Regions from separate parts of the Clostridium neuense genome, predicted to be linked through region 1. Evidence: riboswitches for the same ligand, from Rfam matches in the RefSeq annotation. Region 1 holds a riboswitch; the other holds the start of a gene.

Region 1 (3,437 bases):
TCCATCTTTAATAGGATCATTAGGCTTGTATTCCAAAATGCCATTTCATAGGTTTAATAGGTGGTTTGTAAATTCAAGGTTTAATGCTAAATCATATGAATGGATTGGAAAAAGCAAAGCTATGGTAAGATGGACAATAAGTTCTTCTTTGTTTGGAGATAAAAATAAAATTTCTGATGAGTTAGTTGATGATTTATATACGCTTGTTCATGAGCCTAATTGTAATAAAGCTTGGGAGTCCTTCCAATGTTATGAGCTTGGCAAAAAAGGAATGACTACAGATTTAGCGGTGCATTTAAGGGAACTATCAATGCCAGTTTTAATAGTCAATGGTGAAAAAGATTCTGGGGTTCCTGTAAAATATGCAATAGCGGCAAGTAAGGTTATTAAGAATAGTAGGCTTCATGTGATGAAAGGATGTAAACATTGGGCTCAAAAGGAGAGACCAGAAGAATTTGTTCAGGTGTTTAATGAGTTTCTGCAGTAGCAGAAATTCATTAAACTATAACTATTTTACAAGTTCATTCATGTTTTCAGCAATATTTTTTAGTTCATTAATATTAGCTTCTATTTCTTCGTTGGTAGCAGCACTTTGAGATATTGATTGCGATACCGTTGTGTATTTAGATATAGTATCCTCCGTTAAGCTGTTAACCTGTTTGTTAAATTCAACTACATTTTGAGTTTCTGTAAGTAGCGTTGTGGAAGCCGTGTTTATTTCTATTATATTGCTGCTAAATAATTTTAATTTATCAGTCATAATTTTTATATCATTTACTGTTTCGTTAATAATATTATTTCCTGTTTGAGATTTTTCGTTGTTCTCAGTCATTTGCTTTTCAACAAGATTTATATTAGCTTTTAATTCATCTAGCATTGAACTTACCTGGTTAAGAGACTGTCTTGTGTTTTCTGCTAGTTTGCGTATTTCATCAGCTACAACTGCAAATCCCTTACCATATTCACCTGCTCTTGCTGCCTCAATAGATGCATTTAATGCAAGAAGATTTGTTTGTTCTGCGATATCTCCGAGAAGATTTAATATAGTATCTACCTGCTTTGATTTTTCTTCTAAAGCTTTTGTAGTTTGGAAAGTATTTTTAATATTTTTATTTATATCAGTAATAATTGTTAAAGCATTATTTAGAGACTGCTGATTCTTGTCCGTAACTGTGATAAAATCTTTTATTTGTGATTCGCTAGCATTTGTTTTCTTAGAAACAGTTTCATTAGCATTTAGCAAAGTTTTTAATATCTCACTATTTTTGTTTGATTTATTTAACATTTCTTCACAGGAATTTGATATATTTTGGCTTGTTTCTGAAACTTCTAAAAGGGTACTTGTCTGCTCCTCAATAGCAGCACTTAAGTTTTCACTTGAAGCTAAAACAGTATTGGAAGTTTGTGATATATTTTTGAATAAATTCAATAGCTTTTGATTTTCTTCATTAATTTTTATTTCTTTTTCAGAAATTGAATCTAATAAATTTGAAGAAAAATATACAACAAGACTAGTTAAAATCAAGGCTATTATGATTGTTACAGAAGTTAACATTAATTCTGCTGGTAATAAAGTTTTGTAATTTAAAATGGATGGATTATATATGTATACAGATATTTGGCAAGCAATACTTACTGCTATTGCGGTAATAATTAATTTTAAATCAAAAAATAGAGATTCTAGGGTTATAAAAAAGAAAATTATAAGCCATGTAGAATTTAAATGCATTGTAAAGTTTAAATATAAATATTGAAAATAAGTTATAAATAAATAAACATATTTAGTTATGTTAAACCATTTAACATTGAAACCATTTTTTGAAACTGTATGCTTGTAGCATGACCATAGTATTACAACATAGGTGACTGTAAGTATCCCAAGGATAATTAATGAATTAGTGTGTATTTTATCATTAAAACCAAATAATTTTAAAGCAGAATAAAATGTAAATGCCACAATACAGCAAATTATAAATATTGCCAGTATTACTTTAAGCATTTTTTCGTAAAAATTTGTTTTGAAGGTTTTACCAGTATTCATTTTTATTTACTCCTCTTTTATCTTTAGTTATGTTTTAAAATATTTTACGTAATGTTGCTATATCATAACTTCCTATCTATAAGTTTATAATATATAGTTTAATATCTTTTAATTTTGCTTATGCAACCGGTGATAAATAGGTATATGTATTATAAATATATGGTTCAATATATAATTATAAAAAATAAAAGGTCTATTATATAATAATAGACGCACAAAAAGATATTATTTTTCCTTATCTTTAGCAACCTGGCAATCATAAGAATTGAATTCCCTTAGACCCATAGCTTTGTGACCTTATTTTTCAATAAGTGTACTATTATGATATATAAAAAATAATACACTGAATTGGATCGGATTTCAATTGTATAATTATTTTTTGTTGGAAAATTAAAAATGAAAGATTACATATAGATTATGAAAGAAGCTTTATCCAATTTAGAAAAAGGGAGATATGAAAACCCCGTAGTTGTAAACTGGAAAGATAAAATTAGATTTGATTACGGGGTGAATTGCTGCTGATTTTTAGTAACAATTTACTCCGTAAGTGGACTTAATTACTCTGCTAATGCTATTACTTCTATCTCAACTAAAGCATCTTTAGGAAGCTTTACTTCCACACATGATCTTGCAGGCATATCTTTTTTAAAGTATCTTGCGTAAACTTCGTTGACAGCAGCAAAATCGCTCATGTTTTTTACAAATACAGTTGTTTTAACTACTTTGTCAAGGGAAGTTCCTGCTGCCTCAAGAATAGCTTTTACATTTTCTAGAGATCTTTCAGTTGCTTTTTGTACATCTCCATTAACTAGTTCTCCAGTTGTTGGATCTAGTGGAATTTGACCTGATGCAAATACTAAATTTCCAGCTTTAACAGCTTGTGAATAAGGGCCTACTGCTCCTGGAGCGTTTTTTGTACTTATTATTTTCTTTTCCATAAAATAGTCCTCCTAATATTTTAATTTATGTCTATATTAATTTTACTACATATCCGTCCTTTTCTAAACAATTTAGTATACTTTCACCATGTGTTTTGGATTGAACTGTGATTTCAAAGGATACATCAGCATATTCAAGACCTTTTTCATTCCAGTTGCTGTCCTGTCTTACTGTAACGACGTTTCCTCCCATTTTTCCTATCTTTGATATTAAAGTGCCCAAGGCTCCTGTTTTGTCCTGAAGCTCTACTTCAAATCTTATTGTTCTTTTTTCTAAAACCAATTCTCTTTCGATTATCTTAGCTGTAGTTGCAATATCAGCATTTCCTCCACTAACTAAAAGAGCTACATTTTTACCTTCTATTCCTTTTATTTTTTTAGCTAATAAGGCTGCTAAAGGTGCGGCTCCTGAACCTTCAACTATGAGCTTGCTTATTTCCATCAGCTGAAACATAGCG
Region 2 (3,437 bases), on a different contig from region 1:
TAGCGTATTTTTACCAAGTTATAGTATAGGAGACGATGTATATAAGGAGATTGCCAAGATTTGTGGACCTTATGGAAAGAAAGCAGTAGTGGTTGGCGGGAAAACAGCGATGACAAAAGCAAAAGAGGCACTTTTAGAAGGAGTTAAAGGTTCAAATATAGAAATATTGGACTTCATATGGTTTGGTGGGGACTCATCATACGAAAATGTTGAAATGCTAAAGAAAAATCCAGTTGTTGCAGCTGCAGATATGATATTTGCAGTTGGTGGTGGAAGGAGTGTGGATACAAGTAAGACAATGTGTGATCAAACTGGGCAAGCATTATTTGTATTTCCAACAATAGCTTCAAATTGTGCTGCTATAACTGCAACAACGGTAATATACGATGCAAATCATGTGTTTAAGGAGTTGTATTTTACTAAAAAACCAGCAGTACATTGCTTTATTAATACAAAAATAATAGCAGAAGCACCGGATCATTTTATTTGGGCAGGTATAGGAGATGCATTGTCGAAAGAATATGAATGTACATTTTCCTCAAGAGGAGATGAATTAGATCATACAAATCTCTTAGGAGTTGATATAAGCCGAAACTGTGTAGAACCACTTTTAAAATATGGTAAAAAAGCTTATGAAGATGTTAAGAGTAACAAAGTATCATATGAATTAGAACAGGTTGTTCTTAATATAATAATTACTACAGGACTTGTATCGGTTTTTGTAATAAATGATTACAATAGTTGTCTTGCACATTCCGTATACTATGGATGCACAACATTAGAAAATATAGAGAAAAATCATTTTCATGGTGAGGTAGTGTCTTATGGAGTTTTAGTTATGCTAACATGTGACAAGCAGTATCAAGAACGTGATAGAATTTATAAATTTAATAAGAGTATAGGACTTCCAACTAAACTTGAGGATATAGAGGTTGAAGAAAAAGATATGGATAAAGTACTAGATAAGGCAATGGAAACAGGTGATATAAAGCATGTTCCATATAAAATAACAAGGGAAATGATATATGAGGCAATGATGGAATTAGAAAAGTTAAATTGTAACTTATAATTATGTTTATAACACTATTTGTGTTAAATAAATATATTTTAAATTTGCTTAGAAAAGATAATGTAATAATATACGAAAGCTTGTTAAAATATGTAGACAAACCATGATATATATAATACAATGAAAACATAGAATATTTTAGTTAAAAAGCAAATTCATTGAAAAATGAAGACGCAAAGCCATGAGTCTAAGGTAATAATGCTATGATTGTCAGGTTGCTATAAATTAATAAGTATTTGCTGTCCAATAATTAAATTATGTTTTTATAGTAAACATTATGTATTGTGGGATGGGAAATTATGCATTTAGTAAGAGTAAGCAACTTGTTTTGCTTACTTTTTTTATAATATAAAAAGAAGGGGGTTTATAGGGGGGAAATATTAATTGTTTTAAATATAAATATAAAGGTGGTTGATATGTTATGGAATCTTTTAAAAATATTAAAACCAGTCTGAAATTGTTATTATACTTTACAATTATGATTTTGATTTCAACTTTTTTAGGGTACTTTTCTAATATAATTTTTAAAGAAAAAACTGTTAATTCAATTTTGTTAGTTATATTCACTGTTATTATTCTTGTAATAATCTCATATTTTTTAATAAATAATGAAGTTACAAAACCTATAGAAGAGGCAAATGAAGTTCTTAACAAAATGGCAAACAATGATTATACTGTTGAGGTCAAAGGAAATTATTCTGGTACAATGCGGGAGTTAGCTTTAAACGTTAATGATGTTAGACTAAGATTTTTAAGTATACAAGGCATATGTACTAATATCTCTAATGGAGATATTAGTGATTTGGAGAAGCTAGAAAAGATAGGAAAAAGATCGGAAAAGGATAAGATGATACCTGATCTTATTAAGATGATAAAAAGTATCAAGGATATTTGTGAAGAAATAGAAGTAATAACTAACTCTGCTATGAATGGAGACATTCATATTCATGGACAAGAAGATAACTTTAAGGGAAATTACAAAACAATAGTTAGAGGTATAAATAATCTTTTAGATACTTTGGTGGCACCATTACAAGAAGCTATCACCATTTTAGATAGAATGGCAGTAAATGATTTTACCTTGGAAATGGAAGGTGAATATAAAGGCTCTATAAAAAAATTTGCACAGTCTATTAATGATGTTAAAACAAGATTATTAAGCGTGCAGGATGGATTTGTAAGAGTTGCTAAAGGGGACACAAGTAGGCTTGAAGAATTTAAAAGTGTAGGTAAAAGATCTGAAAATGATAAGCTTGTTCCTGCTTGTATAGCAACAATGCAGGCTATACATAGTTTAATTAATGAATCGAAAATGCTTGCAAGTAGTGCAATAAATGGACAATTAGATGTTAGAGGTAATGATGATCAATTTGAAGGTAGTTATAAAGAGATAATTTTAGGGATAAATAACATGCTTGATTCTGCGATTGCACCTGTAAAGGAAGCTTCAAATGTACTTGGAGAAATGGAAAAGGGTAATTTTAAAGCAAGGATGAATGGTAACTACAAAGGAGATCATGCTGTTATTAAAAATGCACTTAATAATACCATGGATTCTATTGGTTCATATATAGATGAAATTTCTAGTGTGCTTATAAAAATGGCAGAAGGAAATATTGATGTAACTATATCAAGGGATTATGTAGGAGATTTTATTGAAATTAAAAACTCATTGAATGAAATTATAAATTCTTTTAATAAGATTCTAAATGATATGAATACTTCTTCACAACAAGTTGCATCTGGAGCTAGGCAAGTATCAGATTCAGCGCAAGCTTTATCGCAAGGTTCTACAGAGCAGGCAAGCTCCGTAGAAGAATTAACAGCCTCCTTAGAGGAAATAGCTGCACAAACAAAGCAAAATGCTGAAAATGCTGAGCAGGCTAATAAAATGGCGTTAGCTGCTAAGGACAATGCACTTAATGGTAATATTCATATGCAAGAGATGCTAAAATCGATAAATGAAATAAATGAAGCTTCGAGTAATATTTCAAAAATTATAAAGGTTATAGATGATATTGCATTTCAAACAAATATTCTTGCACTTAATGCAGCAGTAGAAGCTGCTAGAGCAGGTCAGCAAGGAAAAGGATTTGCCGTAGTAGCAGAAGAAGTTAGAAATTTAGCAGCAAGAAGTGCAAATGCGGCTAAAGAAACTACAGCACTAATTGAAAGTTCAATTAAAAAAGCAGAAAATGGCACCCAAATAGCTGATGATACTGCAGAGGCTTTAAATAAAATTGTTGATGCTGTTTCGGATGCTACTAGTCTTGTAAGCGAAATAGCAAGAGCATCTAATGAACAGGCGGCAGGTATTTCTCAAATAAATGATGGCATTATGCAGGTGTCACAAGTTGTGCAGACTAAT

The links. A riboswitch is a leader RNA that binds a small molecule or an ion and turns the genes downstream of it on or off. The one in region 1 is predicted to bind cyclic di-GMP.
Region 2: another riboswitch for cyclic di-GMP. It lies ahead of ACJDT4_RS05055 (methyl-accepting chemotaxis protein); the one in region 1 lies ahead of ACJDT4_RS07050 (methyl-accepting chemotaxis protein).

Annotation. Positions count from the first base shown of each region.
Region 1 is NZ_JBJIAA010000005.1:82,914-86,350, forward strand. It holds gene ACJDT4_RS07040 (PadR family transcriptional regulator) at 1-36, opposite strand, end outside; gene ACJDT4_RS07045 (alpha/beta fold hydrolase) at 1-487, shown strand, start outside; gene ACJDT4_RS07050 (methyl-accepting chemotaxis protein) at 509-2,041, opposite strand; cyclic di-GMP riboswitch class I at 2,282-2,369, opposite strand; gene ACJDT4_RS07055 (RidA family protein) at 2,599-2,979, opposite strand; gene ilvA (threonine ammonia-lyase) at 3,011-3,437, opposite strand, start outside.
Region 2 is NZ_JBJIAA010000003.1:275,676-279,112, forward strand. It holds gene ACJDT4_RS05050 (iron-containing alcohol dehydrogenase family protein) at 1-1,069, shown strand, start outside; cyclic di-GMP riboswitch class I at 1,208-1,292, shown strand; gene ACJDT4_RS05055 (methyl-accepting chemotaxis protein) at 1,491-3,437, shown strand, end outside.